DNA from 2 places in the Acinetobacter sp. ANC_7588 genome. Region 1 is predicted to be linked to the other one. Evidence: predicted binding sites of a transcription regulator. Region 1 holds the regulator's gene; the other holds the start of a gene.

Region 1 (17,016 bases):
GGAAGTGAAAAGTTACGTATTGTTGATTTGACCCGAAGTTCGGTCTATGAGCAATTACATATTCCGCATGCTATACATCTGAAGCCAAAATTTTTAGTGCGCCAAGAGGAACAAGCTACGGGTTTATTGCCTGATGATGAAGGGCTTCAGCAGCTAGTCCAGATATTAAACATATCACCTGAGCATCATGTCGTGGTCTATGATGATGAAGGTGGGGCATGGGCTGGTCGACTGATCTGGAATCTACACTGTATGGGTTTTTATAACACCAGTTTATTAAATGGTGGTATTCATGCATGGTTAGGCGCCAACTATCCTACTTCTTCAGAAGTTGAAGAGGTTCAGCCAGTCACATGTCTTTTTCAAGTTAAGACATCCAATGTTGATCAACACCGTATTGATTATTCAACTTTAATAAAAAAAATTGAAAATAAAACTTGCCAAGTATGGGACTGCCGAACGGCTGAGGAGTATACCGGGCAACGTCTCGCGGCACGTCGTGGGGGACATATTCCAACGGCTAGACATTTTGAGTGGAGTACTGCACTTAATCGTCAAAATCATTTAAAATTGCACCCCTTAGAACGCACGCAACAACGTTTAGAACAATTGGGCTTTCAATTTGATCAGCCAGTCGTCGTATATTGTCAGTCTCATCACCGTTCAGGTTTAGCTTACATTATTGGTCGATTACTGGGTTGGGATATCCAAGCTTATGATGGTGCGTGGAGCGAGTGGGGCAACCGCCTCGACAGTCCAATCATTACTGGAGAGTCACCTGAGTGAGTCTGACAAATTTAAAAAAGAAACTATTTATTCAAGCGCAGCAAATCGTCCCGCAACAAAAACTCAGCCGTTTGGTGGGTAAAGTCGCAGCCAGTGAAAACCCAGTATTAAAGAATGTTGTCATTCAAGCATTTAAAGCAAAATATGGCATTGATATGTCAATTGCTGAGCAACAAAATGCCTTGAAATTTAAATCCTTTAATGAGTTTTTCACTCGCTCTTTGAAAACAGGCGTTCGTTCAATTGATCCTAATCCTAAAAGTGTCGTGTCACCTGCAGACGGTGCAATTTCACAATTAGGTAAAATCAATGAGGGCGATATTTTTCAGGCAAAAGGTCAAAGCTTTTCAGTTGAAAAGTTAATTGGTGATCCTCAATTGGCAGCACCATTCAAAAATGGTGAATTTGCAACAGTGTACTTATCACCGCGTGATTATCATCGTGTGCATATGCCTTATTCTGGTACATTGACTGAAACTTTATATATTCCAGGTGAATTATTTTCAGTCAACCAAACTACAGCTGAAAATATTCCGGGTTTGTTTGCACGTAATGAACGAATGGTATGTTTATTCGATACTGATATTGGTCGTATGGCTGTTGTTTTAGTTGGCGCAATGATTGTTGCTGGAATTGAAACTGTTGCGACAGGTAAAGTAAAACCAACAGGTCGCTTAGAGCTGAACCATCATGCGATGAAACTTGAAAAAGGTGATGAGCTCGGACGTTTTTATTTGGGTTCAACGGCTGTAGTTTTGTTTGAGAAAGATAAAATGCAATGGGACCAAGCATTTAAGGCGAACTCAACTGTAGTAATGGGTGAAGCGTTAGGTCATCTTATTTGAGTATATCTTCTGAATAAAAAAAAGCGCCTTAGGCGCTTTTTTTTATTCGTGCATTTTATACAAGCGTTCTTTGGGAAACACGGCAATAAATGTAGAGCCTTCGTTTTCTTTCGACTCGATTTCAATATGTGCGCCATGTTGCATAAGTACGTGCTTAACGATGGCAAGGCCTAAACCAGTACCACCTGTTTGACGACTGCGTGCACTATCCACACGATAAAAACGTTCAGTTAAACGCGGTAAGTGTTTTGGATCAATTCCAATACCAGTATCCTGAACAGAAAAATAGCCACGTTCTCCATCATCATGCCAGCCGATGGTGATGGTGCCACCTTTCGGGGTGTACTTTATGGCATTGGTAATTAAGTTACTAAACGCACTCGCCAATTCCATATCTGAACCAATTAAGTCACAGTGGCTGTCTATATCAAGGTTAAGTGTATGACCATAATCAATATTGTAAGCTTGCGCATCATCGAACAGATGGTTCATTAAACTTGGCATTTCGATAATTTGATTTTTCGCAATTTGTTTTTCATTTTCTAAACGAGACAAAAGCAAAAGATCATTGACCAATGCATTCATGCGTTTAGTTTGCGATTGCATTTGTTCAAAGGCACGTTTCCAGCGCGGATTGATATCTTCTTGATCTGTGAATGTTTCTATATACCCACTTAACACTGTGAGTGGTGTTCTTAATTCATGTGAAATATTGTCAACAAAATCTGAACGCATTTGCTCGAGATTTTTCATACGGGTAATGTCGTGCGCAACTAAGAGGCGACTTTCATTGCCAAAGCGAGTCAGTTTAATTTGCGCATACTTATTATCATGGTTCACCAATTTTATTTTTACACCATCTGGTGCTTGATGGGTATTATGAAAATATTCAATAAAATCAGGCTGGCGAATAATCGTGAGCAGGTTGCGGCCACGATCAACAGCTTGAATCCCAAATAGCTTTTCCGCAGCAGGATTCCACCATTCGATTTGATGGGAATCATCCGTAAGAATAATCGCTTCTGATAAAGCCACGAGAGAAGATTGAGTTCGATCGATCAGTCCAACCATTTCAGACTGAACAATACGTTCTTGGCGTTGAGCCCGATATACATTGAACAGTAATGCCCCCCAGATTCCATTTAAATTTGGTGGTACATCGTAAGGACGATTCGAAATCCAATCATTGACTAAATATAATGAGCGTAATTGGATACCAAAAAATATGAGACAGGCAATGCCTAAGCATATCCAAAGATAGCCAATCCCTAACCCGATACAGCCCGCAATAATCAGTAGAAATACCAGTAAACGTAAGTCTTGCTTGGCAAAAGTCCATAAACTGCTATATAGAAACTTTTGATGTTCACGTGCCAATTCTGGGACGGGGTAGGGTTCGTACATAAAATCTAAATTAACCTAAAGCAACATCAGCTCGTGTTGAAAAACGATAGCCAGTACCACGCACAGTTTGAACATAACGGTCTGCACCATAAGGTTCGAGCACCTTACGTAAGCGACGGATATGGACGTCGATGGTTCTGTCTTCAATATACACATTTCCACCCCATACCTGATCAAGTAATTGAGCACGGGTATAGGCACGTTCTGGATGAGTCATAAAGAATGCCAATAGACGATATTCTGTTGGCCCCATATCAAGAATATTTTGATTATAGCTGACACGTTGGCTTACTGGGTCAAGAATTAAGCCATTTGCATCAATGGTTTTTTCACCATTTAACGCATTTGCACGTCTTAACACTGCTTTAATACGGGATACCAACTCACGTGTTGAAAATGGTTTCGTCATATAGTCATCTGCACCAGCATCAAGACCTTGAACTTTATGGTCTTCTTCGCCACGCGCAGTCAACATAATGACTGGAATTTCTGAAAGTGTTTCATCACGCTTAAGGCGACGACACAAATCTACGCCACTCACGCCACCCGGTAACATCCAGTCGAGTAGGATAAGCGCTGGACGTTGATCAACAATCATTTGATGTGCTTGTTTCGCATCTTCTGCTTCCAAGCATTGAAAGCCTGCCATATCTAAAGAAGTATGGATCATTTCCCGAATTGGGAGCTCGTCGTCGACAATTAAAATGTAGTCATCTTTCACAACGCAATATCCTATGATGAACGGTGAACCGTTTTATATTTATGACAGGCTTATTACAAAGATTAATTATGACAGTATCATTGCAAGATGGAAATCGAAGTTAAATATAGCAATGTTTTGTGACAATTAGGCTGATATTTTGTCTCATTGATATTTGTTAATCTGAAATTAAATCAATATCTTAAATTTACTTACGATTTGTCACAATTTCTTCATCTTAATTTGATGCTACTTTTTCATTAGATCATTCAATAGGGCGAGAAAAACGGTTTTACATGCCTGAACGACCTCAGCACGTGGAAGTTTAAAACCACCTACTACCCAGCGAACAGCAACTTGAGTGACATAGCCATTTAGACCAGTTGCAATCAAGGAGATCTCTTTTTCAGTGAGATGGGTATGTGGCATCATTAATGTGACAAAGGCATGAATCATTCGGTCGAAACGGCCCATTGTTTCTTGAATGGTTGCATGATTATGAAGTTCTTGGACGAGCATTGCATCAATATAAATAATCCGAGCGGTACGCGGATCATCTTCTAAAAAACTAAAGAACGCATTTAGACCTGCATCAATCATGTTGAGAGGCTCAGGAGAGGCTTTCATAATAGCTTGCATTAATGTTTGTTGAAGCTTCTCAATCAGTTCTAAAAAGATCGTTTGGAATAAGTTTTCACTTTTCTTAAAAGATTCATAAAAGTAACGTTCAGTTAATTTCGCTTGTGTGCAAATATCTTTAACGGTTACTGAGAAAAAACCATGAGTTCCATATGCTTCAATACCCGCTTCAATAAGTTTCTCACGGCGTGCTTGTTTGCGTTCAGTTAAGGACATCCCTTTAAATTGACGCTCTTTTGCGGGAGGCTTTTCAATCGCTTGCTCGTGTTCTGATGGAGTGAGGTTCTCTGGGTTCATAGCAATTCGAGTCTTTTTATAAAAGTGTTATGCTGCGGTCAGTATAGAGTACTGATCAGCTAAAGATACTAAATTGGCCTATAGTAACAATAAAAATGGTCGATAGTTACATTGACAATAATAATTGTCAAAATTATAGTGAACATGAATGACCCAGATCAACGCTGTGGTGCATAAAAATCAAAAAAAGGATTCACAATGAAAAATTTTAAAAACAAAGTGGCTGCAATCACAGGTGCAGGTTCTGGTATTGGTCAACAACTTGCGGTGTTACTGGCCAAGCAAGGTTGTCATTTGTCTTTAAGTGACGTAAATGAAAAGGGCTTAGCAGAAACAGTTGAACTGACGAAGAATGCAAATGTACGAGTCACAACCAAGAAAGTAGATGTTGCGAATCGTGACGAAGTTAAAGCATGGGCGGCTGAAACTGTACAGAATCATGGTTCAGTGAACATGATTTTCAACAATGCTGGGGTGGCATTGGGTTCGACCGTTGAAGGCGCAACATACGAAGAGTTGGAATGGATTGTTAACATTAACTTCTGGGGTGTCGTGTACGGCACCAAAGAATTCTTACCATATATTAAGAAAACAGGTGATGGACACATTATCAACATTTCAAGTTTATTCGGTTTAACTGCGCAACCAACTCAGTCTGCGTATAATGCAACTAAATTTGCTGTACGTGGTTTCACTGAATCTCTTCGTCAAGAGCTAGATATTGAAAATGTGGGTGTGAGCGCGCTTTGCGTACATCCAGGTGGCATTCGTACCAATATTGCGAAAGCTGCAAAAATGAATGACAGTTTAAAATCTTTAGGCATGAATCCACAGAAATCTGCACAGACATTTGATAAATTATTACGTTGTCCACCTGAAGAAGCAGCGCGTCAAATTCTAGAAGCAGTGCAAAAAGATCGCCGTCGTTTACTGATTGGTAACGATGCGAAAGTGATTGATTTAATGCAACGTGTGATGCCAACGGGCTATCAAAAAGTGACTGCATTTGCGACTAAAATGAGTAAACGTTTCGATTCTAAATAATCGTTAAAAAAACCCGTGTCATGCGGGTTTTTTATTTTCTTGATTTCTAATTTAAATCAGTACTTGAACAGTTTTCTTTTTCCAAACAAATTGATAATACAAACCTTGCATCACACATAAGCAAACGAAAGCCAAAGCATAAGCGTACCAGATTCCCGCCAGCCCCCACCATGCGCTAAATAGATAAGCTGCTGGGAGTTCTATACAGAGTATGGCTACAATATTGATGATCATTGGCATAGTCACAGTGCCACTTGCACGCATAATTGAGGCGAAAATAGCACTCGCGCCAAAAAATAAAATTGACCACAGCACAATAAACAATAATTGTTGCCCGAGTATCACGACTTTTTCATCTGTAATAAATAATGCCATGAGATATTTTGAGAACAAATAAGCCAAGATTACGAGCCCGCCTGTAAAGACAAAATTCATCCCCAGTGCTGTTTTAGTTACACGTGATAAAGAATCCGCTTTACCTGCACCGATCGCTTGAGCCCCAAAAATAGAGGCAGCAATTGCGATAGACAGAGCAGGGAATTGGATGTAGTTCAAAACCTGATTAACTGCGCCATAAGCAGCTGTTGCTTCTGAACCATAGCGATTGACCAAGCCGACAATGACTAATCCTGCCACAGAGGTCGTGACCATTTGAATGCCTGTAGGAACGCCAAGTCTGAGAATAATTTTGCTCAGTTCAGGATTGTGGCGTACATGTTTACACATTGCTAAATCTGGACGTAATGGATGATTTTTTTTATTTAAATAAACGTACAGAAAAATAAGCACGGCCAGATAACCCACAATCGTGGCGATGGCAGGTGCAATGATACCCAATTGAGGAAATCCAAAATATCCAGCGATGAGAACAGGGGTAATAAAGAGCCCAATTAAACTGGTCATTCCCAAAGCGATGAGAGGTGTAATGCTATCACCGACACCACGTAAGATAGAGGTATAAATAATATAAATAAAAAGGAGTGGGCTACCTGCTAACATCCATTGAACATAAGGCAAAGATAAATGCATGACACTTGGGTCTGTGCCCAAGGCCTCAAGAATGTGGCGTGCAGATAGAACACCTAAAATGGCAATAATCGTCCCGCCGATCAATGTCATAAAAATAGTAGAGCCGACAACCGCTCTTACTTTTTCTAAATTTTGTGCTCCCCACGCTTGACCAACCAATACCGTCGAGCCAGCCGAAAGCCCAATTACAAAAGCTAAGAGACAGAACAAAATAGGGAAGAAGACTGAAACAGCAGCAATTGCTTGGACGCCCATCATTTGCCCGACGAAGATCGTATTAATTGTGCCTGATAAATTTTGCAGGATATTGGTTGCAATCAGCGGAACTAAAAAAACTAAAAAAACTTTCCAGAAACCAGGTTCATCAATCGGCCGTAAGGTTCTCGCCATATATAAGTCTTATCCATTATTGTTTTCTATATCAACGGATTGACCTTAACACCTTATCATTCAAATTGCTTTAGTAATAAAGTAATCCGTCTCGTCTCTTTTCGTTATTGTGATTGAACCTTCGTTAAAATTTCTCCTGCAAGATGCAAGGTTTCCTCTCGTTTTGCAAAACAGACCCGAATGAGCTTCAGATCTTGAGGTGGCTGTTGATAAAACACTGATATAGGAATCGCTACCAGTTTGTGTTGTTCTGCAAGATATTGGCACATTTCTATATCTGTGAGCTCAGGTCTTAGTGTACTGAAATCTAAGTTTTGAAAATAAGTTCCTGGTGACGGCAGATATTGAAATTTTGAATGCTGAATTCCATGGATGAATAAGTCACGTTTAGCTTGATAAAAATTGGGGAGATCTAAAATATGTTCAGGATGTTGTTCGATGAATTGATTAAGCGCGACTTGAATCGGATGGACACCACAGAAATTGGCAAATTGATAAATTTGACGAAATACTTTCATCAGTGCCTGAGGTGCAACGCAATATCCAGTTTTCCAACCAGTAACATGAAACGTTTTTCCGAATGAACCAATCACAAAACTACGATCTCGAAGTTCAGGAAAACTAAGCGCAGAATAATGTTGTTGACCATCAAACACTAAATGTTCATAGACCTCGTCAGAAAGTACACAAATGTTTTTATCCTGAATCAACTCGATCAGTTGTTGCCAATCTTGCTTGGACCAAATTGCACCTGAGGGATTATGTGGTGTATTTACAATGATTAATCGCGTTCGTTCATTTATTCGATCTTTCACCACATTCCAGTCAACATGGAAGTCTGGATGTACCAAGTTGATATGGATCGCTTGCGCCCCAGCGAGTTTCACTGCAGGTGCATAACTATCATAAGCAGGATCGAAAATAATTACTTCATCTCCAGCATTTACAACAGCTTGAATCGCACACAAAATTGCAGTCGTTGCACCAGGTGTAATGGTGATTTCGCTGATCGGGTCTAAATCGACTTGGTCTCGTTGGCAGAATTGGGCTGCAATTTTTTGTCTTAAACTCAGCAGACCGTCACCAGGTGGATATTGGTTATAGCCTTGTTGTGTGGCTTGAGCTAAAGCTGCAATTAATTCAGGAGGAGGTGGAAAATCAGGAAAACCTTGAGAAAGATTTAATGCGTTCAACTTTTGGGCGAGTGCTGACATCACGCTAAAAATAGTGACACCTAAGTCTGGTAATTTAGATTCAATTTTAATCATGCTGGATAGTAATATTTAGCCCGTTTCTTCGTAGTTTAGCAGTTGAAATGCCTGCACTAAATACAAATATCTGCGACATATTCGTTTTAATTTACATAAGATTCTAATGATCTTCAATTAAGTTTAAAACCTTAGATGATCTATGTGATCTCATGTTAAAAATGATTGATCTGACTTTGCTTCATTTCATTTTTTAACCAATTTAAAAAAATAATCTTCCGAGGATCTTCAATAAATCTAGTATGGGACAGTAGATAATAGGCAGAACCATCCTGAAGAATTGGTGTTATTTTTTTTACAGACTTGAGCTCTAATTCTTTTTCAATCATGTAGATAGAAATGATCGTCTTTCCTAGGCCAGCCAAGCAGCCTTCTAAACATAAGTAAAAATGCTCTAATTCTATTTTGGAATGTTTCTTCAAAATATCTTTGAGTTCATCCAATTGGTGTAATTTTTTTGAAAAATAAGGGCGTGATTTAGAAATTAACAATTCTTTGGATTTAGGGTGGTGAGATGCTTGGACTGCCACAATATATTCATCGCCAATTTTCTCACTAAACAGATGCGATCCCCATTCAAAATCATTTCTTCGTATTGCGATATCGATATTATCTTTTTCAAAGTCGACTACACCACCACCTGTGAGCAAAACCACTTCAAAATCATGTCCGAGTTTTTTAAATTCAACAAGTCGTGGAATTAACCACTTCATCGAAATGGTTGGTTCACAGGACAGTACCAATTGTTTGTTTTCAGTTTTATTTTGAGTTAGTCCAATTAAACAATCATCCAATTGATTGAAAATATTCTGAGCGCAATGAAAAAGAGTTTCTCCTTCTTTGGTGAGTATCAAGGTTTTATTTCGTCGTTCAAATAATGTGATATTTAATATTTCTTCGAGATTGTAAATTTGCTTACTGACGGCACTTTGCGTAACAAATAATTTCTTTGCTGCAATCGTGACACTGCTGTATTTAGCGACAAAATAAAAAAACTTCAGTGAATTCAAAGATATTTTTTCTATCATTCCAAAAACTCATATATTTTTTGTCGATTTTATTGATTTTATTTTTTTAACTTTTGTTCAAAATGAAGATTACCAAAAGCAATATAAAGCTAATACAATGGAAAATATATTAAAATTCATTCCATTTAACAAGCAGCATCTCGATGAATACACATATTCAAAAGAGATAATCAAAAAGGGTTATGCGTTTATTGATTTAAATACATTCCAAGAAATACAGAAAAATAATAATTTTCACGATGTTAATGAGCAAGATGTCAGTGATTTTATAGACAGTTGGAACGCTCTAGATTTAGATCAATTTATGTCAGATAAAGGTAAATATCGAACAAGAAAACATGCAACTTTTACTATTAATGATAAGCATAAAATTTTACTGAAGAATTCTTATATTCCTCATTTTCAGACGATTGAATACAACACTTTGAATGGTGGAATTGCGAGATATTTTTCAGAGATTGATAAAAATACAATTGAAAATCCAATTTTTAGAAATTTACTACAATTCGCATATCTCACCTTTTCAGAAATTGAAACTGAAAATTGGTTTATCGAAGCGCATCAATTTCGCATTGAAGCAAAATTTGACGATAGTGGTAAGCCAACCCCTGAAGGGATACATCGCGATGGTGTGGATTTCGTTTTAATGGCCATGATCAACCGTCAAAATGTTCAAGGTGGAATGACCCGAATTTATGACTTGAATAAGAATTAGAAAGCAGAATTTATGCTTGAAAATTTTTTAGATATCGCACTTGTGGATGATCATCAGGTCTATCACAGCGTAACGGAAATCAAAGTCAATGATTTTACGTTGGGTGATATTGGATTAAGAGATGTATTAGTGATCACGTTTAAAAAGGCATAATGAATGGGTGAGTTTATAGCAGTTATTCTCATCACCATACTCGCTGTTGTGAGTCCTGGTGCTGATTTCGCTATCGTGACAAAAAACAGTTACTTATATGGTAGAAGGATAGGTGTTCTCACTTCACTGGGAATTTCTTTAGGTGTGTTGATTCATGTGACTTATACGCTCATTGCTGTCGCATTTGTCATGGCGTATACACCTCAAATTCTAAATATTGTGAAGTATATTGGAGCCATCTATCTCATCTATATCGGTTATAAAACTTTTGTACAAAGTCCGGTTGTCGAGACGTCATCAACTGCTGCAATTAATCCTTTTCAAGCAGTGAAATATGGCTTTTTCACCAATGCACTTAATCCTAAAACGACTTTATTTGTGATTAGTACATACACTCAGATCATCAGTGTGAGTACGCCGAAAGCGATTCTGGTCGGTTATGGGCTATTTATGTCTTTTGCTCATTTTTTATGGTTTGGATTGGTGGCTTTGCTTTTTTCATCGATTGTTTTAAGACAGAAAATGTTAGCTAAGCAAGTACAGATTAACAGAGTGATTGGAACTGTATTATGTCTGCTAGGGATAGCACTTCTGTTTGCTAAATTTCAATAATAGGGTAGCAATATGAAAAAGATGGCTTTTATCGATATGGAAGGTGTTCTTGTCCCTGAAATATGGAAACACTTTTCAAATGTATACAATATCCCAGAGTTGGCGATTACAACTCGAGAAGTCGCAGACTATAAGTCTCTGATGGAATTTAGAATTAATTTACTGAAAGAAAATAAAATTCCTTTAAAACAATTAATCGATGACATTAAAGAACTGGATGTTATTCCAGATGCTAAGGAGTTTTTAGAATATTTGCAAAAGGCTGAAAATTTTGAAGTTAACATTATTTCAGATTGCTTTTATGAGTTTTTATTTCCCTTTTTTGAAAAATTAAATCTTCCTGTTAAAAATACATATTGTCATCACTTAGAAATTGGACCAGATGGATTTATAGAAAATGTTCTATATACTCGAGATAAAGGGAAACATGAAATTATTGTAAAGTTCCAAAAAGAAAACGTTTCAATGACCAATAGTATTGCGATCGGTGATGCATTTAATGATTTTTCGATGTTACATTTAGTTGATTATGGTTTTTTATTTCAACCCTCAGAAGACGTGAGAAAGAACTCCCCAGCTTATTTTTGTAAAGTAGACTCTTATCAAGATATTATTTCACATTTAAATCGTAAAAAAATTATGTAACCTTATAATATTATTATGGTTTATATAAGATGAAGCAGATAGGAATGACTCTAGTGATAGCTTAGTTCTTTAAATGGATTAAGAATAATAAATACAGCCCATTCATGCAGAAATGGGCTTTTTGATGACGTCAATTCACAATGAATTCAATTTTAGTCAGCGACCAAATTTAAATTTCATTTCTAAGTTAAATCAAAAATTCAACTGCTGCTCGGATGATCCCTAACACTAAACCGATAAATGCACCAACGACAACACCGTTGACGCGAATCATATGTAAGTCACCACCGACTTCATTTTCAATTTTATCGATCATTTCTCGTGAGTCCCATTCGTGAATGCGTTCACTGATAAATAAAATGACTTTTTCGCTGTATTGATCACTGAGATTGACTGCCATTGAACTCATTTTGTCATTTAATAATTGGCGTAATGCAGGATTGGAAATGATGTTTTGACCGACTTGTTGAATCGCAACACGTAAATTTTCAGCTATACCTGAATCTGCTTTCTCCAAATCTTCACGAATGGCATTGCACAGAATGACGACGGCACCAGTAATAAAATTTAAAACTTGAGGACTATCTAACAATGCATTTTTAGTTTCATTTAATTTAAGACTCGCCTGACTTTCAGGATTTGCCAGTTCAGTCATTAAATGCTGTGCAATACTCTCAATTTTTTGACGCCATGGATGCTCTGGATCTGCCAACATTGACTCGACACGCTCTATTAAAGAGTCAATCGTTCTTTGTTGAACATCGATACCGATCCAACTTGCGCCTTTGGCTAAACGCCACACTCCGAGTTCTTTAAATAGGGTGCGGGTTAGCTCCCGAGTTTGTTCAGGATGTGAAGTCACCCAACCGTGCGCAACATCGAGACCACGTTGTAAAACATCTTGGTGGAAGTCATTTTCTAATACGGCACGAATCATTTCACTGGCCAGGGTATTGATTTGAGTGTTCTTTACCCATTGCACACTGTTAGTTTGAATAAACCTACCGACTTGTTCTTGTCCAACAAACTCAAAAACTTTAGGCACTGTCTGTTGAATCACTTGAGTCACTTGACGATTGTTATCTGGATTGGCTAGCCATTGTCCTACTGCCAAACTCACATCTGTTTGACTCAAGCTTTTTGCCACAATCTGTGGCGATAGGAAGTTTTCTTGAACAAAACGTCCCATGGATTCTGCAATACGCGCTTTGTTACGTGGAATAATTTCGGTGTGATCTTTTAAAAACTTAGGAATAGGGATACGGCCGAATGGGTTCCGAAACAAAACCGTAATGGCATACCAATCTGCTAAACCACCAACCACACCTGCTTCAGCAGACAACATTAAAATATGAATAAGCCAAACATATTCTGGAAAAATTTTGGCAGCCACCATGAGCGATATCCAAGCCAATACAGCGACAACCAGTGCGATCATGGCAAACCGTTTGCTTCGATCCAGACTAGGGGTAGTCATTGTTGGTGATGCACTCATGCATAATTCCTATGTAAGCTGTTGTATTAATATTATTTTATTGTGATTGAGAAGGCTGTGTTTGTACAGGCAGTACGTCGCCTGTAGCACTTAAACCATATTTAGACCCTAAGGCCTGTAAAATTAAACGTGCATCAAAAGCATCTTGAGGTGCTGTTTTTTGATCTTTAAAACAGGTGATGGTATAGGCTACTTGAACTGGTTCTAAACTGACCACCTGTGGCAGATCATAAAAAGGATCAAAGAACATAGGATGTCTACGATATCCATAACCATACGGGTAAGGATTGGAATAAACCACAGCTTGACGAGGTGGTTGTTGTGTGCGATTGCTTGGATCATCTTGGACTTTAAAAAAATGAAAGCCCTGTTTGACCGTTGTTTGTGCAGCTTTAAGTAAGGTTATTTCTTCAGCTGTACCATAGCTCATGTTAGATGAGCCTTGAAAACTAATACGATACGTTGATTGGTTCAAGGGAATAGTTGCGAATTGCCCAAGCTGATCAAATGTACGCGGTTTACTTGGCGTCGTGACACAACCAGACAGCAAGAGCATGCCAGATAATCCCAAAATCATGCATAAGTTTTTCATTTCGCTCTCCTGAAGTCTGTTGTGTCAATATCAATTTAGAAGCTACTGTTTGGCTGTTTTAAGAATTCTATTTCCTCAGGCGTAGAGAGACGATTTAAAATTTCATTACGATGAGGATAGCGGCCGAAACGTTCAATGATGACTTGATGCTTTTTCTCAAAGTCTAAATTTACAGGGTTGCCTAATGCCTCAAACAAACGAAGCGCTTGAGTGTGAATGATTTTTGATTCGCTATGCATGAAAGGCATATATAAAAAGCTACGTTGTTCAGGTTCCAGTTCGAGATCTAAACCAAGACGAACCGCTTCTTGAGCTAGCCCAAGTGCTAATGGATCTTGGGCAAAAGATTCAGCTTTGCCACGATAAACATTACGAGAAAATTGATCCAAGACAATGATTTCTGCTAAGCGTCCTAAAGCAGTTTCCCGCCATGTCCATAGTTCGCCTGCGGCAGCTTGTTGGATGGTGTGACCAAATTGCGCTTGAATAAGTTGATCGAAAGCATCGCTTTTCGCAAACCAATGCGGTTGAGTTTCAGCACTGAACCAAAAATCTATAACGTTGTGATAATTCATATTCTTTACAGTTTGTTAGCATTTATTCTGCAATAAAATCACAAATTTCAGATGTCTTAAAGACTAAGATTGTGTTAAAAATTTGCCAAAATAAAAGGTTTATCCAACTGAAATGTATATGCAAACTGCATTTGGGAATATAAATCACGGTATACTTGATATAAATCAATAATTTTTTATCTCAGTCGTTCTTCTAGATAAGCGAGTAAGTAATGAGTCAACCCGAAGCGCTCTCTGAAACAATTTTACCAAATTGGGTGGATTCGACGGTGTTTAAAGGTATGTTACGAGGCATTGAGCGCGAAAGCCTAAGGATGCAAAGTGATGGCTTTATCTCCCAGAAAGATCATCCTAAGGGTTTAGGCTCTGCGTTAACTCATCCTCATATTACGACAGATTATTCTGAAGCCTTACTTGAGTTTATTACGCCTCCTCAATCTTCAATTTCTGAAGCATTAAGCTACTTAGAAGATATTCATGCTTTCACCCATCGACACCTAGAAGATGGTGAAAAGCTATGGCCAATGTCGATGCCATGTATGTTGGATGATGAAGAAGAAAGCATTCGTCTTGCGCAATATGGCTCATCCAATATCGGTAAATTCAAAACTTTATACCGCCGTGGTTTAGGTGTACGTTATGGTCGTCGTATGCAGACGATTTCAGGTGTACATTACAATGTTTCATTCCCTGATGCGTTGTTTGAGCAGTTGCAAGCAAACGAGCAAGATGAAGCTTTAAAACAGCTCAGTTTGCAGGATTATCGCAGCCATCGATATTTCGCTTTAATTCGAAATTTCATTCGTTTAACCCCATTGGTTATGTTCCTGATAGGTGCAAGCCCATCAGTCTGTCGTTGTTTTATGACGGGTCGTGAACATCATTTATTGCCTTTAATTAAGGGAACATTGTATTTGCCATATGCCACTGCATTGCGTATGGGGCGCTTTGGATATCAAAACTCGGCGCAGAAAGAGTTAGGTATTCATTACAATGATTTGAAAGGATATTTAGCAGGTTTACAAAAGGCGGTGAAAACGTCTTATGCTGCTTTCAGTCGTTTGGGATTAGATGACGAAGCGGGCGAACCGATCCAAATTAATGATCACGTACTGCAAATTGAAAATGAGTACTACAGTCTTGTACGCCCTAAACAAGTACCACAGTCTGGTGAAACACCATCTGATGCATTAGCAAACCGTGGTGTAGGGTATGTAGAATTGCGCGCAGTAGATGTGAATCCATACAGCCCTATTGGTATTAATGAAGATACTGCAGGCTTCTTAGAGGTATTAGCGCTTTATTGTTTATTAAAAGACAGTCCTGAGCTGCTAGATGATGAACTTGAAGTGATTGAACAAAACCAGCAAGAAGTTGTGAATCGTGGACGTGCGCCAAATGCTGCCATTGTTGAAAATGGTCAATCAATTGAAATTGAGACATGGGCAAATCAATATCTCAAACAGATGCAGCCTTTAGCAGAAACGTTAGATCAAGTTCACTTGACCTCGTTGTATTCTGATGCAATGCAAATCATGCAATCACGTGTAGATGAGGTGGATGAAACCTTCTCTGCGAAAATAGTAGAAGATACTGTAAAACATAGTGGTACTTGGAGCTTAGGCAGTGTGCTCGCGCATCAACATGCTGATCATTATCAAAATTATGTGTTATCTCAGGATAAAGTCACCTATTTTGAACAACTCACAGTGCAATCAATTGAACAGCAACAACAGTTGGAAGCAGAGTCTAGTCTAAGCTTTAAAGAATATCTAAAAGCATATCGATAAAAATATTGAGGAAAGTATATGCAGTGGCAAAATTATCGCATGGTGAGTGGTCTGTTGTTTGTAGCCAGCGTGATTGGAATGGCCTTCGCGTTGTATCTCGAACATGTCCAAGGACTTGAGCCTTGTCCATTGTGTGTATTTCAACGGTTAGGTCTGATCGGACTGGGACTGATTTCTTTTATTGCGGTTCTACACAATCCCGTCCGTAATGGTTTAAAACGAGCATATGCTTTCCTAGGGACATTATCGATTTTATGGTCAGCGGGTGTTGCTGCACGTCATGTCTGGCTGCAGAGTTTACCTCCAGATAAAGTGCCAAGTTGTGGGCCTGGTTTAGATTATTTGGTAGATGCTTTGCCGCTTAAAACAGTGCTTCAACAAGTGCTGTCAGGATCAGGCGAATGTGCGGTAGTAGACTGGACTTTCCTAGGTCAGTCTTTACCTGTGTGGTCTTTGGTATTTTTTAGTATTTTGCTGATCATCTCGATTTGGCAGTTATTCAGAAAGTATCCTGCTTAAAATAAAAAAGCCAACTAATAGTTGGCTTTTTTATTGAAGATGGTCAGGTTTCTACGATTCCTTCCATGCTTTCTAATTTGATTAAATATTTACGGATTTGCTCTTCAGCTAATTCATCGTGATGTGGATAGAACCATTTAACGATTTGCTCAGCAACACTGGAATGGTATTGAATCTCCATATGATTGAGCCCGTAGAACACAGCTTTGTGTGATTCTGGCAATTTCAGTTGGAATCGCGGATTTGGATGCTCACCCAAAGCACTTTGCACACTCACTAAGTAATCGCCAATGACTTTGAGTGTACGATTTTTACGATTTTCAAACTCAATTGTTCCAGCTACTAAGAATGTATTGATATGTGAAGGCAGCGGTGCAGGTTTACGATTATCATCCATCATGCCAATACGAGCGTGATTGTGTTCCCAGTCATCATCACGGACACTACCATGGCGTAAATCCAAAATACCATCACTGCGAATATTCACAAT
Region 2 (17,016 bases), on a different contig from region 1:
ACTATACGCCATGCAGCATTCAGCACGTGGTGTACCCGGATGTTCTACGAAAACACGTACCGCGATACCAGGAGTATTTTGCTTCTCTAACAGTTCAAACAAATACTCTTGCGCAGTTGGTGTAATTAATAAATTTGGAATTTCTTCAGCAACTGCAGTGCTGGTGTTCTCAGTCGACATAACAATTTTTCCTCAAGCTGAAGACTCTATTTTAACTGAAGATCGGGGGTAATATTTAAAATTCAACTAAATTTGTCAGAATTATTATATTAATAACAATTAAATTTAAAAAAATGGCATGATGAACAGAATTAAAGCAATTTATTCAATCTTATCCATATGCTTGATTTACCTTTTAATCATACTGTCACCATCGTTTTAATTACGGTTGCCATTTCACTGGTTGCATTTTCCAATCAAAATATTATGAATCGTTTGATTTTTTGGCCTCCAGCCATGCAGAAACGTCAATACGATCGATTTATCACGCATGGTTTTATACATGCAGATGGAACACATCTACTGTTCAATATGATCACACTCTTTTTCTTTGGAAGTGTAATTGAGAGTTTTTATCGACAATACTTATATGAACTCGGATTTGTTCTGTTCTATTTAGGCGGTTTAATCGCGACAATTATTCCAAGCTATTTAAAACATAAAAATGATCACCGCTGGGCAAGTCTAGGGGCTTCTGGAGCAGTGTCAGCAGTCTTGTTTGCTTATATTTTATTTCAGCCCTGGAAACTGATATTTGTCTTTTTTATTCCTGTTCCAGCCATTATTTTTGCCGTGCTTTATGTTGCTTATAGTATTTGGTCAGGTAAACGTGGAAACAGTAACATCAACCATAGCGCACATTTATGGGGTGCAGCCTACGGTGTCGTAGTTACGATATTGATTGAACCTCAAATTATTCCACATTTCTTCAGCAAGTTGCTTCAACTACCTTTCTAATCCTTTGATCATTGCGGAGGGTTAAAACACTCCGCACAAATACCCTTAAATTCAAAATTGATGCTGTTAAATAAATCAAAAACACAAACTCAACAATGATAATGATTATCATTTATATATTCATGTTAAGCTTTTATCAAACCACGAGGTATTGATATGACTTACATTAAACTTCCATTGGCACTCATTCTTTCATTCAGCGCCTTTGTTTCATATGCTCAACCTGTTCAATTCACTTATCAAGATCAAACTATTCAACTTCAAAATACGCCACAGAAGCTGGCTGTTTACGAACTATCCGCGTTGGATACACTGAATGCTTTAGGTATTCAAGCATCAATCGTACCCGAAACTACTTTTGTTGGTGCTTTGAAAAAATTTAATGACAAACAATATGTAAAAGCTGGATCTTTATTTGAACCCAACCAAACCTTATTAAAAGAACAAAAGCCAGATCTCATCATTGTCGGCGGGCGTTCTGCTGCAAAATTAAATGAGGTCAAAAAAATTGCACCTGCAATCAACCTCTGGCCTGATACTCAAAACTTCAATCAAGACCTGAAAAATCGCACACTTTTTTTAGCAAAAATGTTTAATAAGGAACAACTCGCACAATCTAAATTAGATCATGTCTATGCCCTTCAAGCACAACTTAAACAACTCACTAAAGGCAAATCCGGCCTGATGCTTTTTGCCATGGGTGATAATTTTATACCGCATGCAAAGAATGAAAGATTTGGATTTACCTATGATATTTCTGGCTTAAAGTCAGTGGTGCCGACTGCAGCACCTCAAGCCTCAAGTGCTCGACCTGCTCCAAACTCACCAGAAGCTCTTGCTGCCGCGCAACGCAATTTAGAGCGTCTAGTACAAGCAATAAAACAAAATCCTGATTTCATCATTGTGTTAGACCGTGGTGCTGTAAACACGCAAAACTATGCTGCGAAACAACATATTCAATCACATCCATTACTCAAGAATAGTCAAGCAGTCAAAGAGAATCGTGTCATCTTTGTTGATGCCGATGCCTGGTATTTAACGGGCGCTGGCTTAGATAACACTGCATTTATGTTAGAAGAATTGATCAATGGTATAAAAAATACTAAATAATTGATTTTGTTTATAAAGGAAGTCTTCGGCTTCTTTTTTTTAGAAATATCTCGTAATAATTCAATCAATATCTGGTAATTAATGCCACCTAGATCATTAATTTTGTCAGGATAATGTAGGCATCCGCGAATTTATTCATTTTTTTTTGAGATTTTTTGCATGTCTAATCAACCTGATGGTTTACAATTTTCCTCTAACACGTCCTCTAAACCCAGCAGTTCAAAATCAGGCCAACGCATCGTCAGTGCGGCATTACAACAGATTCAGCCAGAATACGCTGATGCAGTTATCAATGAAAAGAATTGGCGAAAATCCTATCCGATTCATTTTAAACGGTTGGTAGAATGTGGGCTCTCATCACCTGAAGCTGCGCTGCGCATCGCTCAAGATGGACTTCAACAAGCTTATGAAGAGTTTAGTTTTCAACGTGATCAACATACACACGCATTGAATGAAGTGATGAATCTTAAATCAAAAGATTTAAATACCTACACACTTCAAGGAAACTCTACTGCTGAGCCGCAATGGTTTGTACCTTATCAGGGTAAAAATTTAGAAGGTCAAGCCCTACTCGAGCAAATTCAACTTTGGTTAGACCGAGGTATTATAGAAGCATCACATGCTCAGGCACTACAAGCGTGTGTGCAGCATCCAGAGTGGTTTGACCTTTCGGATCGAACAATGGTGCTGTTTGGTGCAGCTTCTGAAGCAGGGCCTTTACCTTGGCTGGCGAAATGGAAAGCCAATATCGTGGCGCTTGATTTAAATCATGAGCGAGTATGGACAAAGATTTTGAATACTGTTCTGCAAGGCAATGCGACCTTATACGCTCCAAGTGTCGAATCAATAGATTCATCTTCATCAATACGTGCAGCTGCAGAGCGTTTAGGCGTTAACTTATTAACAGATACCCCTGAGATTGCACATTGGCTCACCCAGTTTGATCAAGACTTAGATCTTGCCGCGATTGCCTATTTAGATGGCGAAAAGCACGTTCGTGTTTCTATGGCGATGGACACCATTATGCAACATGTCAGCCAACAAAAATCCAATACCAGTTTAATGTATATGTGTACGCCCACTGACGTCTACGCTGTACCACAGGAAGTGATTCAAGGTGGATTAGATAAGTTTAAATCACGCTCTAAACTTGAAAATATTCTGTCCAAGAGTATTTCGACTGTCTCTCGTGATTATTTTTTCAAACAAAACGAAGAACGCTTATTCCAATGTCATGATAAACAGTATGGGATCTGCGACTGTCTTGTGGTAGAACAAGGTCCAAATTATGCGTTGGCGAAAAGGATTCAACAATGGCGCGCTACGTTAGCACGGTCACAAGGTCAACGTGTCAGCATTAATATTGCTCCATCGACCACTACACATTCGGTAACCAAAAACCCATTATTAAAAGCTGCTTTCAATGGTGCCAATTTGTTTGATGTTGAAGCATTTGAACCCGCGACGACCAATGCGATTATGGCTGCGTTGTGGATTCATGATTTGAGAAACCCACAGTCGGTTGCCAATCCTGACATCGCCCTCAATCATCCATTAGACTTAATCATGCATGGTGCTAATCATGGTGGATTATGGCGTGTAGCATATCTCGCACGCACCGCCCTACCATTTGCCGCATTATATGGTTTTGCTGAGGAAAAACTCCCCTTGAAAAAACTTTGGTCTAAATTCCAAAAATAAGTGTCATAAACAATTGATCATAAAAAAAGCGCTGATTGTTCAGCGCTTTTTTAGTCTTTAAGTATTGAATTCAATCAGGTGAACTGGAGGAACAACCAGAATAAACCACCTGACAAACAGATTGTTGCTGGCAGTGTGAAAATCCACGCTGATAAGATTGTGCGAACCATTTGGAAGTTTAAGCCCGACTTATTCGCAACCATCGTACCTGCTACAGCAGAGTTTAAAACATGTGTTGTTGACACTGGCATACCAAAGCCATCAGCAGCAGCAATCGTTGACATTGCAACTAACTCTGCAGACATCCCCTGACCATAAGTCATGTGTTGTTTACCAATACGCTCACCAACGGTAACAACAATACGTTTCCAGCCTACCATCGTCCCTAGACCTAATGCCAATGCAGTCGCAACTTTCACCCATGTTGGAATGTATTGAAGGAATGAATCTAAGTTATCACGGTAGTTGTCCACTGTTTTTTCTTGCTCTTCAGTCATGGCAGGTAAAGCTTCTGCTTTATCTAAACGCTTGAATGCAGTCGTGCTGAGGTACATATCATTACGGAATTCAGCCACTTGATCTTCAGGAACATCTTTAATGGATGTGTAGCTTCCTACTTTTTCACCTAAATGATCCGTCAAGCTTGCCAAAGCTGGCACAACTTCAGGTGTGATTTCTTTGGTTTGGATATATGACGTGATAATTTGACGTGCTTTTTCATCTGGAATATCTTGGTGATTTGGATAAATCAAATCAGCAGTTTGAGCAGATAACTGACCAAATGTTTGGATATGTTGTTGATCTAGACTCTTGTTTAAAGAGTAAGCCAATGGCACGATCCCGATCAGAATCAACATAATCAGACCCATACCTTTTTGACCATCATTTGAGCCGTGTGCAAAACTTACACCGGTACACGTGAAAATCAAAATGGCACGAATAAGTGGCGGCGGCGGTTTATTCCCTTCTGGTGGTTGGAATAATTCCACTTGTTTCTTAAAGATTTTTTTAACCAATAAGAACAATACAGCCGCAAATGCAAAACCGATTAATGGTGAGAATAAAAGTGCTTTACCCACTTTCATCACCTGTTCCATGTCTACACCTGACGCACCATTACCTGCGTTTAAGATGTAGTTCATGATGCCCACACCTAAAATCGAACCGATCAGTGTATGAGAGCTAGAAGCAGGGATACCGAGGAACCAAGTTCCTAAGTTCCATACGATTGCGGCAATCAACATGGCAAAGACCATGGCAAAACCAGCACCTGAACCGACGTTCATAATCAATTCAACAGGCAATAGCGCGATAATACCGTAGGCAACTGCACCACTTGCGACCATTACGCCAAGGAAGTTACAGAAGCCTGCCCACATTACAGCGACAGGTGCAGATAAAGCGTTGGTATAAATAACTGTTGCCACAGCATTGGCCGTGTCATGGAAACCGTTAACGAACTCGAAACCCAATGCGATAAACAATGCCGTGGCCAACATGATCACAGCATAAAGATTTAAAGCAGGCACATGAGATAAATCAGCAGCCAACTGAAAACCAATGTAAATCAAGGTTGAAACAATCAGTGTAAGGAACACTGGCATAAAGAATTTCGGCGTTGGCACGTGAACATTCGTCGACTGCATAGGCGTTGACGATTGTGCTGAATCTGAAACTGGAGTTTGATTAGAATTCATGCAAGCAGAGAAAGAGGATAAATATCCCCTCTATTGTTCAATTTAATTATTACAATTATATGACAAAGAGCTGTCATATAAGTCATCCAAACGACACTTATTTAAGAAAATTAAACTTTAAAAACAACCAATATTCAAAATTTATCAATAATAATCAGATAGTTAATACAAAAGCCTCGTCTTTAATCTTTATTTCAATCGGTAATTAAATAGATGAAATAAAGATGACATCACTGTCACATTTGTTACAACGGCAGTTATTATTACATTAGATTATGACAACATGATGAAATATAGACAGTTTCAGTTTTGATAGGTTGATCATCGTAGTCGATGGATGAAATTCATCCTTAATTTTTTGGGAATAGGTTCATAAATTTTTATTTATCAGAAAAGTGGACGTAACTCTGCTAAAATATTGCACCATTATTTGTGCAGATTTTTGTGAGAGTCATTTGATGTCTACCCTCGCCACCTTAAAAGCGCTTCTTGCCAAACGTATCCTGATTATTGATGGTGCAATGGGTACCATGATCCAACGCCACAAATTGGAAGAAGCTGATTACCGTGGTGAACGTTTTGAGGATTGGGCCTACGACCTTAAGGGTAATAACGACTTATTGGTTCTAACTCAGCCACAGATTATTCAAGGCATTCATGAAGCTTATCTTGAAGCTGGTGCAGATATTATTGAAACCAACTCGTTCAATGGAACGCGTGTTTCAATGTCTGACTACCATATGGAAGATTTAGTTCCTGAGATTAACCGTGAAGCAGCTCGAATTGCCAAAGAAGCATGTAAAAAATACTCAACACCTGAAAAGCCACGTTTTGTCGCGGGCGTATTAGGACCAACGTCACGTACCACTTCAATTTCACCAAATGTAAATGATCCGGCATTCCGTAACATCACCTTTGATGAGTTAAAAGTTAACTATATAGAAGCGACTCAGGCATTGATTGAAGGTGGTGCAGATATCATCTTGATTGAAACGGTCTTCGATACCCTAAATGCCAAAGCTGCCATCTTTGCAGTGAAAGAAGTGTTTAAAGAAATTGGTTACGAACTGCCAATTATGATTTCGGGCACCATTACCGATGCATCTGGCCGTACACTCACAGGTCAAACCGCAGAAGCATTCTGGAACTCAATGCGCCATGCAGAGCCTTTATCGATTGGCTTTAACTGTGCACTGGGTGCAGATGCGATGCGTCCACACGTCAAAACCGTGTCTGACGTTGCGGATACTTTTGTTTCAGCGCATCCAAACGCTGGCTTACCAAATGCCTTCGGTGGTTATGATGAAACTCCTGAAGAAACTGCAGCATTTATTAAAGAATTTGCTGAAAGTGGCTTAATTAACATTACGGGTGGTTGTTGTGGTACGACGCCGGATCATATTCGTGCGATTGCGCAAGCAGTTGAAGGTATTGCGCCGCGTCAAATTCCTGAAATTGAACCTGCATGTCGTTTAAGTGGTTTAGAGCCATTCAACATCACCAAAGATTCATTATTCGTCAACGTCGGCGAACGTACCAACGTCACAGGTTCTAAAAAATTCCTTCGTTTAATTAAAGAAGGTAACTTCACCGAAGCTTTAGATGTTGCTCGTCAACAAGTTGAAGCCGGTGCACAGATCATCGACATCAACATGGATGAAGGTATGCTCGATTCGCAAGAAGCGATGGTGCATTTCCTGAATCTGATCGCATCTGAACCTGATATCTCTCGCGTGCCAATCATGCTCGATTCTTCGAAATGGGAAATCATCGAAGCAGGTTTAAAATGCGTACAAGGTAAAGCGGTTGTTAACTCAATTTCCTTAAAAGAAGGTTATGACGAGTTTGTAGAACGTGCTCGTCTATGCCGTCAATACGGTGCGGCAGTGATTGTCATGGCGTTTGATGAAAACGGTCAGGCGGATACTGCTGAACGTAAAAAAGAAATCTGTAAGCGTTCTTATGATGTCTTAGTCAACGAAGTGGGTTTCCCATCTGAAGATATTATTTTTGACCCGAACGTGTTTGCGGTCGCAACAGGTATTGAAGAACACAACAACTACGGTGTGGACTTCATTGAAGCAACCGGTTGGATTAAACAAAACCTTCCAAACGCGATGGTGTCAGGCGGGATCTCAAACGTATCGTTCTCATTCCGTGGTAACGAACCTGTTCGTGAAGCGATCCATGCGGTGTTCTTATATCACGGCATTCAACAAGGTTTAACCATGGGGATCGTCAACGCAGGTCAGCTTGCGATTTATGATGATATCGATGCTGAGCTAAAAGAAGCTGTTGAAGATGTGGTACTGAACCGTAACCAAGGCGCAAGCGGTCAAGAAGCGACTGAAAAATTACTCGCTGTTGCGGAAAAATATCGTGGTCAAGCGGGTGCGCAAAAGGCTGAAGAAAACCTTGAATGGCGTAATGAACCTGTAGAAAAACGTCTTGAATACGCGTTAGTTAAAGGTATTACGACTTATATCGATGAAGATACTGAAGAAGCACGTTTAAAATCAGCTCGTCCACTTGATGTGATCGAAGGTCCACTCATGGCAGGGATGAACGTGGTGGGCGACTTGTTCGGTGCCGGCAAAATGTTCCTACCTCAGGTGGTGAAATCTGCACGTGTGATGAAACAAGCCGTGGCTTGGTTGAACCCATTTATTGAAGCAGAAAAAACCCAAGGCGAAGCCAAAGGTAAAATCTTGCTTGCTACTGTTAAAGGCGACGTACACGACATCGGTAAAAACATCGTGGGTGTGGTACTTGGCTGTAACGGTTATGACATCGTTGACCTTGGCGTGATGGTACCGTGTGAGAAAATCTTACAAACTGCGATTGATGAGAAAGTTGATATCATCGGTTTATCAGGTTTGATCACACCATCTTTGGATGAAATGGTCTTTGTTGCGAAAGAAATGCAACGTAAAGGTTTTAACATTCCATTGATGATTGGTGGTGCAACAACATCGAAAGCGCATACTGCCGTGAAAATTGCGCCGCAATATCACAATGATGGCGTGTACTACACTGCTGATGCCTCTCGTGCAGTCGGTGTTGCAACACAACTTTTATCTGCTGATATGAAGCCACAATTGGCAGCGGATTATGCGGCGGATTATGAAAAAATCCGTACGCGTCTTGCCAACAAACAACCGAAAGCAGCAAAACTTTCTTATGCTGAATCGGTTGAAAATGGCTTCAAAATTGACTTTGAAAAGCATGCGCCAGTAAAACCAAACTTCATTGGTTCTGAAACTTTCACCAACTATCCATTAGAAACTTTGGTTGAGTATTTTGACTGGACACCATTCTTTATTTCTTGGAGTTTGGCGGGTAAATTCCCGAAAATCCTTGAAGATGAAGTCGTCGGTGAAGCCGCACGTGATTTGTTTGAACAAGCACAAGCAATGCTCAAAGACATTATCGAAAATAAACGTTTCGATGCGCGCGCTACTTTTAGTCTTTACCCTGCCAACCGTGTTGCAGCGGATACTGTTGCGGTAACGGATGAAAATGGCAATGTGACGCATACCTTTGAGCATATTCGTCAGCAGTCTGACAAAGTCACAGGTAAAGCGAATTTCTCACTGGCTGACTTTGTTGCGCCGAAAGACGTGGCGCAAGATTATTTGGGTGGTTTCACTGTATCGATCTTTGGTGCGGAAGAGCTTTCGCAAGAATACAAAGCTAAAGGTGATGACTATAACGCGATTATGGTTCAAGCCTTGGGTGACCGTTTTGCAGAAGCATTTGCTGAACACTTGCACCAACGTATTCGTAAAGAGTTCTGGGGCTACCAAGCTGATGAACAGCTTTCTAATGAAGAATTGATTAAAGAGAAGTATGTGGGTATTCGTCCTGCACCGGGCTACCCTGCTTGTCCTGAACATTCTGAAAAAGCGCCTTTGTTTGATTGGTTAGGTACGACTGATAAGATCGGAACTTACTTAACAAGTAGCTTTGCAATGTGGCCACCTTCATCTGTGAGCGGTTTCTACTATGCAAACCCTGAAACTGAATACTTTAACGTGGGTAAAATCTCTGGCGATCAGTTGGAAGATTATGCGAAGCGTAAAGGTTGGACGTTAGATGAGGCGAAACGTTGGTTAGCACCGAATTTGGATGATTCGATTTCTTAAGAATCCCCCTAGCCCCCTAGCCCCCTTTATTAAAGGGGGGAATAAAAAAAATCCCCTCACTTGAGGGGATTTTTTATTTAATTATGTAATATAAATCACTATGTAAAGTTTGTTTGATAATGCAAGCTAGTTGCCCCAAAACAGAATTTACTCTTGAATTGAGTTCGTTGTAATCTAAACTAGGTTGTACTAAAACGATATCAATAGTCGAGTCATAAAATCTATACTTTTTAATAAGTGCATCTAGATCTTTCATTTCACCTAAAATAAACCTTGAGTTTCCTGTTTTTTTATAAGTATTATTTTCTCTAGTTTTTAAATGTCTGAATGCTTTTATCGGATCACCCAATTTATCACAAGTTGATAATGTTTGTTGTACTAATTCATTTATGGCACCTATTGAAGAACCACCGCCAATAGCATATTTACAATGATAAAGTTTTATTACTAATTTTTTTGCATTTTCATCAATCCAAAATGCTATTAAATCTGCTAATTCGTTACTACCATCATCATAAAAAAGAATATTTGGACTATTCTCACTCTGAAGAGTATCTATGATTTTACCTTGCACTGAATTTTTAACTAAACCATATTTCCAACTTTCTTTATTCGTTGCAACATTACTCCAATCCAATTGTTTAACTTTATCTTTATCTAATGTGTAAGAGTAATTAGCTTTATAGCCATTTTTAGCATTTAGGCTAATAACCTCAAAATTACTTGTCCATGCCACCAACTCAAGTTTAGAAGGTAAAGAAGCTATAAAATCATTCTCATCCACCTTCCGCACAATAAGATTTAAGCCATTTAGAGTCTTAGAGATTAAAGAAAATTTGTTTTTCAGATCATATTTATAATTAAATTCACAATTTTTTTCTTCAGAAAAATATAACTTTATTGATATATAAATCTCATCTTTAATTAAATCTTGATTAATAAGTTTTACCTCATAAAAATCGAAGTTATAAAGTTTATTAGCAAGTTGAGCTCTCACCCCTCCTAATCCTGCTGTTTTTGTAAGTAAATCAACAGGAGAAACAACGATAATATTGTAATCCTTTAATTTTTCAATATTGAAAGGTTCTAGCATATTATTAAGGAAGAAGTCATTCGGGATATTTAAATCATTAATTTTTTGATCAATATCATTACACCAATTTATCCATTCAAAAACGCCTGCACTAGACATTGACCATACAATACCCTTACCTGAACAGCCTAAACTAGATTTTTTTCCTTTTATGAACCCGTGACCGAATAAATTAGAATAACTATTATTGTTACAGTCCTGTTGAGTAAGCTCTTTAAAAACATCTGAACCTGTATACATTCTAAACCGAGTACTTCTAGATGTCGAAAGTATCCCTAAATTTGCAAATGCTGATCGTTCCATATCATAAAAAATTTTTAATATTTCAGGAAAAGTATAATTAATTAAACCTAGCTCTTTTCCTAATAGATGAACTAAATCCTTATCGCTTCCATGTACAAATAAATTATTTTCTTTCTTATAAAATATATAAATATCAAATGCATCAAACTGTAATTCTTCACTTCCAACCCAATTAGGCATTACTCGATTTTTTGTTAAGACTAAACCGAGACTACTATCTTTATATATAGAAATTAAATACTTTTCGTAATATTTATTAAAATGCTTTTCAAAAATTACTTCATTGAATATTTGTTCTATATCTAGAGTTACGTCTTTATAGATAGTGGCACTATTTTTTATATAGAATGCATTTCCAGAAAATAATTTACTCAGTATTTGGTTTGGATGATCACTTTCTAGAGTTGATGTAAAAAATTCAGCCTTGATTTTTTCATTACTTAAATTTCCTATTAGTAAGTTCCAATCAGAATCAATTTTGTATAACTCATCGAATTGTTCACAAATATCGTCAGCTACTGTATTTGCAACTATCGTTGCCTCCCCAAGCACTTTACTTTTATTAACTCTAGTAAATCTTCCAATTAATTGCATAAATATCGGTAAACTCTTACATTTTTTATGTAAAGCTAATATTTTTAAATTTGGTAAATCATACCCTTCCCCAAACATATCAACGCAGACTACGATATTTGATTTTCCACTTTTTAAAGCCTTTTTATCTTCATCTGAAATCCCCTCCTTACTAGTTGCTAACAAAATATTCATCTTCTGAGTAAAGAAGGAACTAATATTTTTTTCATAAAGTTTTTTTAAAGATTTAGCATGTTTTATTGTACTTGTTTTCACCATTAATACATGTTCAAGTCCTTTATCTAAGTCTCTTTTCAATATACTTAAGGCTTTCTTTGCTAACACCTCATCAGATTTTTCATCATAAAACTCTTCAACAGCTTCGAAATTAATTTTTTCAAAAATTTTCTCTTCAAAAGCTTTAGAAACAGGATATTGAAAAATTAGATCTCCCTCTAACTTTTTACCATCTCCCCTATAAGGGGTTGCTGTAAATTGAAAAACTTTCTTTTGCGAGTTCTGAAAAATCTTTCTTATTTTCCGCCATGTTGGTGCTTCACTGTGATGTGCTTCATCAAAAATCAATCTATCAAATTTATTTAAAAACAATTCAAATTTGTCTATGCCTAATGATTCTAAAATCTGTGGTGTTGCGACAACCACAAAAAAGTCATCCACTGTATTTATATCTAAAGCTTGTAAGTTACCAGGTTCCAATTTAGCAATTTTAGGTTTCTTGGATTTTTGTGGAACTATATTCCATGCATAATATTTATTCATATCTACTAGATCATCGGCTAATTGTGTCCGCAAAGCATCAGACGGCACTATAACTAACGTTTTTTTAAAGATTGATTTGAATATTAAACTTGCTATAACACCTGTTTTCCCAGTTCCTGTAGGCATATTCACAATTACAGGATCTTTCGCAGATTCATCAATTTCGTAGCCAATACATTTTAACAAAGCACTTTTTTGTGATTCTCTAAGCTTTGTTTCATGAATTTGAATTGTTGTTTTCCAAGAATCTATAATTTCCTGATCTTTTAATTTTACATCACTACCAACTGAAGTTAATCCCATAATGCCCCAATGCTTATTTTTCAAACAAAATCTTAAGATACCATTTTATTGAATTGATTGTTAAAGCTATTTAAGAACTCACTAATCTGACACTACTATCTCACTTAAAGATAAAATTATTCATTCCTCATCAAATCAAAATATAAAATTTAACATTCAATAAAAAATGAAACCGCCCCTTTTCTAACCACCCAACCCCAAATCATCCGTTTTAACATTTTTAGATCAGCAAATATTTCAAGTTTAGGGAATAATTAATCCTTATTAATGAAATTACCAAAAGTTTGATATTTCCATGAAAAAACTCATCAACCACCCTGAAAACTTGGTTGTCGACATGTGCAAAGGCTTTGTCCTTGCTCACCCTGAACTCGCATTTACCGAGTCACATAAAATTATTTCAAGAAAAGAAAAACATAATAATGTTGCTCTCATCAGTGGTGGCGGTAGCGGTCACGAACCTGCACATGCGGGCTTTGTAGGTCAAGGCATGTTAGACGCTGCTGTGTGTGGCGATGTCTTTGCATCACCGTCACAAATTCAGGTCTATAAAGCATTACAACACGTCGCAACCGACAAAGGCGTGTTGATGATCATCAAAAACTATTCTGGCGATATGATGAATTTCCAGAATGGTGCAGCCTTAGCCGCTGAAGATGGCATCAAGGTCGACTACGTCAAAGTGGCAGATGATATTGCAGTCAAAGATAGTTTATATACCGTCGGACGTCGTGGTGTCGCAGGCACAATCTTTGTTCATAAGATTGCAGGCGCAGCAGCATCTAAAGGCTTAGAATTAGGTGAAGTTAAAACAGTCGCTCAAAAAGCGGCTGACAATGTCATCAGTTTAGGTTTTGCCTATAGCTCATGTACTGTTCCTGCTAAAGGCACACCAACCTTCACCCTTGCCGATGATGAAATGGAATACGGCGTCGGTATCCATGGTGAACCAGGCATTCGTCGTGAAAAAATCTTGCCAGCAAAAGAATTGGCACAACGTATGGTCGATGATCTGTTTTTAGATCGCCCAGACATGAAAGAAGTTGCAGTATTGATCAATGGCTTTGGCTCTACCCCAATGCAAGAGCTGTATCTGTTTAATCATGATGTATGTGAACACCTTGCACATAAGGGCATCAAAATTTACCGTACTTTTGTCGGCAACTACATGACCAGTATCGACATGAATGGTGCATCCATTTCATTACTAGAATTGGATAATGAACTCAAAACATACTTAGATGCCGAAGCCAACACCCCTGCCTTTAAACTCGATGGTACACCTGCTTTAGCCATTGAGTTTGCGATAAAAGATACGGCTACCCAACATCAAGGCAACAGCCAAGTTGAAACTGCAGCAGAACATGCTGAAATTCAAAATGAGCAATTTACCATTGAAAACATGCGCTATGTGGTCGATGTCATGGCTGCCTGTATTATTAAAAATGAAGTGCCATTTTGTGAGTTAGACGCGCACGCAGGTGACGGTGACTTCGGCATGAGTGTGGCTAAAGGCTTTAAACAACTCAAGAAAGAATGGCAAAGCTTGATCCAAGCACAGCAGATGGATGAATTCTTGCTCAATAGCTCCATGATCATTATGGAACATTGTGGCGGTGCTTCGGGTCCCATCTGGGGTTCTGCATTCCGCGCTGCAAGTAAAGCCATTCAAGGTAAAACCACGTTAAGCGTGGCAGATTTTGCCGATATGCTGCAAGCCGCAGTAAAAGGTATTCAAACCACAGGTGAACGTTCATTTGGTCGTGGTGCTGTGGTTGGTGATAAGACCCTCATTGATGCGCTCGTGCCTTGTGCCGACTCATGGTCATCAAACACTGATAAAAGCTTTAAAGAAAACTTTATCTTAGGTGCTCAAGCTGCTGTTCAAGGTGCTGAATCGACCAAAGAGATTGTTGCACGTATGGGTCGTGCAGGTACTGTCGGGGATCGTAGCTTAGGCTATCCTGATGCAGGTGCATATGGTTTAGGCGTGATTTTTACCGATATTGCTGATCATCTAAAATAACATCTAAACATGACATAAATGATTGATTAGTTATGTAAAAAAGCCCTGATGATTCAGGGCTTTTTTTGCTTTTTATTTTTTAAAACTTGATAATAATGCGCTGGTAATCGCCTGATTATGTGATGCCACACGAGACTTCTTCGCTTTCGCTGACTGGTCAGCTACACGTTGAATTTTGACAGCTTTTAATTTACCTTGATTTTCAACAACCTGAAATTTGACTCGGTCATTGCGTTTTGGCTCACCTTCATCTGCAGGAAAGTCAGAAATGTGGAAAAAAATATCCTCACCTGCACCACCAATAAAACCAAAACCTTTATCGGCATGATAAATTTTAATTTTTCCTTGCTGGACTTCAGACTTCATAACATTCCCAAAAAACGGTATACAATTTTCAATATTATACACGCATCTTAAAGTGCATCATCTTTGCTGATCACTTTAAATAATCATGCAAGTGCTGTTGGACAATGACGCGTTTGTGTCCTTTACTTTGTTGTTCCGATAACAATGATTCCGCATCTAAAACCACCACTTTGTGACCATCATCCTGTAGACGTTTCACACCTTCAAATAACATTCGAGCACCGACATCATGGATTAAAGTCAGATGTGTAAGATCAAGCACTACTTTATTTTTACCTACAGGCTCATTTTGTAACTCACGCAAGAACATTTCAGTCTCTGTAAATTGTAAGACACCACGTAGCTCATATACCACCATGCCATCATCATACTCACGGCGACTTTGGATAATGGTTTGTGCTGAAGGGGTTCCCTCCATCAAATGTAATCCCATATCACTTGATAGACGTTCAAAGATTTCCACACCTCGAACACTGTTGCCATGGCTGTCTAATTTAGGCGAAAAAACCGCAATCCCGACCTGACCTGGTAAGACACCAATAATCCCCCCTGCCACCCCACTTTTGGCAGGAATACCAACCGTGGTCAACCAATCTCCAGCTGCATCGTACATACCGCACGTCATCATAACGCTAAGTACCTGACGACATACCTGACGATCTAAAATACATTTTCCCGTAACAGGGTCTTTTCCGCCATTCGCCAAAACACTGCCCATTCGCGCTAAATCTTTCACGGTGACTTTAATCGCACACTGTTGAATATAACCATGAACAATATGCTCTGGGTCTTCTTCTAGCACGCCGACGGTACGCAACATATATCCAATCGAAAGATTACGAAATGCTGTTTTCAGCTCAGATTGATAGACTTGCTCATCAAAGGTTAATTCACGCCCACACAGTGCACTCAAGAAACGTCGTAAATGTTCTGCACGTGAAACAGTCTTTTTATGAGGTAATAAAGAATGTGTCGTAATCGCACCCGAGTTAATCATTGGGTTCTTGGGAATCGATCGTTCTTTTTCTAATGAGATTTGATTAAATGCTTCCCCCGAAGGCTCAACACCAACTTTTTCTAATACCTGAGCCAAACCATGTTCTTGAATCGCTAACGCATAAGCAAATGGTTTAGACATTGATTGAATCGTGAACTCAACTTCATCATCCCCTGAGGAATAAATCGTACCATCAATGGTTGAAAGTGCTAAAGCGATACGATTTGGATTGGCAGCTGCCAGTTCTGGAATATAGTCAGCCAATGCTCCTTCGGTATTCGCATGACATTGGTCCAATACATGGGCAAGATAATCAGGTACAGGTGTCTTCATTTTTATTCTCTTGGTGATCAATGGAGACCCAAAATAAGATCTCAAATGTTAAATTCAGCTGTCGATATCGTGTCACATCTGACTTGATTACGACCATTCTGCTTTGCAAGATATAGTGCTTTATCCGCTGCACTATAAATCCTTTGCTTTACTTCGTCTGTGTATAGATGTGGTAAATTTTGTGACATCGCCACGCCAAAGCTTGCGGTCACTTGAATAAAAGTCGCTGGGCTAATCTCAATTTTTTCACTTTCGATCGTTCGACGGCAGCGTTCTGCGATGATTAATGCTTCGTCGATATCACCATCTTTAAGTACTAGAACAAACTCTTCACCACCGAGTCGTCCCACTATATCCTCTTCTCGTGTTTGCTGTTTTAAAATGAGAGCAATACGTTTAAGTACAAGATCACCAACATCATGACCATAATTGTCATTAATCTGCTTGAAGAAATCGAGATCTAAGATGATGAAAGCAAAGCTGCGATTTTGTTGAATTAACTTACTAATAAACTGATTGATGTAACGACGGTTATAGAGGTTGGTTAACGCATCTTTCTGACTTAGTATTTCAATCTTACGCTCACGTCGTCTCCACTGCGACAAGATCAACTCAAAAAAAACTGCTGAGCA

What was found. The regulator PhoB, encoded in region 1, activates phosphate uptake and scavenging genes when phosphate is short. The targets are predictions, from matches to a motif close to TGTCATNAANCTGTCATAA.
Region 2: a site for PhoB is predicted at 5,739-5,757, ahead of AC1M9J_RS04015 (inorganic phosphate transporter). Genes of this name have one in related genera too.

Annotation. Positions count from the first base shown of each region.
Region 1 covers NZ_JBWYIU010000004.1:158,866-175,881, reverse strand. Annotated here, with positions in the region: gene AC1M9J_RS05875 (sulfurtransferase) at 1-786, shown strand, start outside; gene asd (archaetidylserine decarboxylase) at 783-1,631, shown strand; gene phoR (phosphate regulon sensor histidine kinase PhoR) at 1,674-3,035, opposite strand; gene phoB (phosphate regulon transcriptional regulator PhoB) at 3,046-3,756, opposite strand; gene AC1M9J_RS05855 (TetR/AcrR family transcriptional regulator) at 3,985-4,671, opposite strand; gene AC1M9J_RS05850 (SDR family NAD(P)-dependent oxidoreductase) at 4,870-5,715, shown strand; gene AC1M9J_RS05845 (MATE family efflux transporter) at 5,767-7,134, opposite strand; gene AC1M9J_RS05840 (methionine aminotransferase) at 7,239-8,402, opposite strand; gene AC1M9J_RS05835 (LysR family transcriptional regulator) at 8,558-9,430, opposite strand; partial or broken gene AC1M9J_RS05830 (2OG-Fe dioxygenase family protein) at 9,528-10,298, shown strand; gene AC1M9J_RS05825 (LysE family translocator) at 10,302-10,910, shown strand; gene thrH (bifunctional phosphoserine phosphatase/homoserine phosphotransferase ThrH) at 10,923-11,555, shown strand; gene AC1M9J_RS05815 (DUF445 domain-containing protein) at 11,743-13,050, opposite strand; gene AC1M9J_RS05810 (CC0125/CC1285 family lipoprotein) at 13,088-13,642, opposite strand; gene AC1M9J_RS05805 (DUF924 family protein) at 13,678-14,217, opposite strand; gene gshA (glutamate--cysteine ligase) at 14,430-16,007, shown strand; gene AC1M9J_RS05795 (disulfide bond formation protein B) at 16,026-16,526, shown strand; gene AC1M9J_RS05790 (PGAP1-like alpha/beta domain-containing protein) at 16,570-17,016, opposite strand, start outside.
Region 2 covers NZ_JBWYIU010000003.1:27,405-44,420, reverse strand. Annotated here, with positions in the region: gene nfuA (Fe-S biogenesis protein NfuA) at 1-180, opposite strand, end outside; gene AC1M9J_RS04030 (rhomboid family intramembrane serine protease) at 340-957, shown strand; gene AC1M9J_RS04025 (ABC transporter substrate-binding protein) at 1,114-2,067, shown strand; gene AC1M9J_RS04020 (hypothetical protein) at 2,227-3,768, shown strand; gene AC1M9J_RS04015 (inorganic phosphate transporter) at 3,843-5,465, opposite strand; gene metH (methionine synthase) at 5,924-9,610, shown strand; gene AC1M9J_RS04005 (DEAD/DEAH box helicase) at 9,684-12,686, opposite strand; gene dhaK (dihydroxyacetone kinase subunit DhaK) at 12,958-14,688, shown strand; gene AC1M9J_RS03995 (cold shock domain-containing protein) at 14,761-15,054, opposite strand; gene AC1M9J_RS03990 (glutaminase) at 15,125-16,384, opposite strand; gene AC1M9J_RS03985 (GGDEF domain-containing protein) at 16,426-17,016, opposite strand, start outside.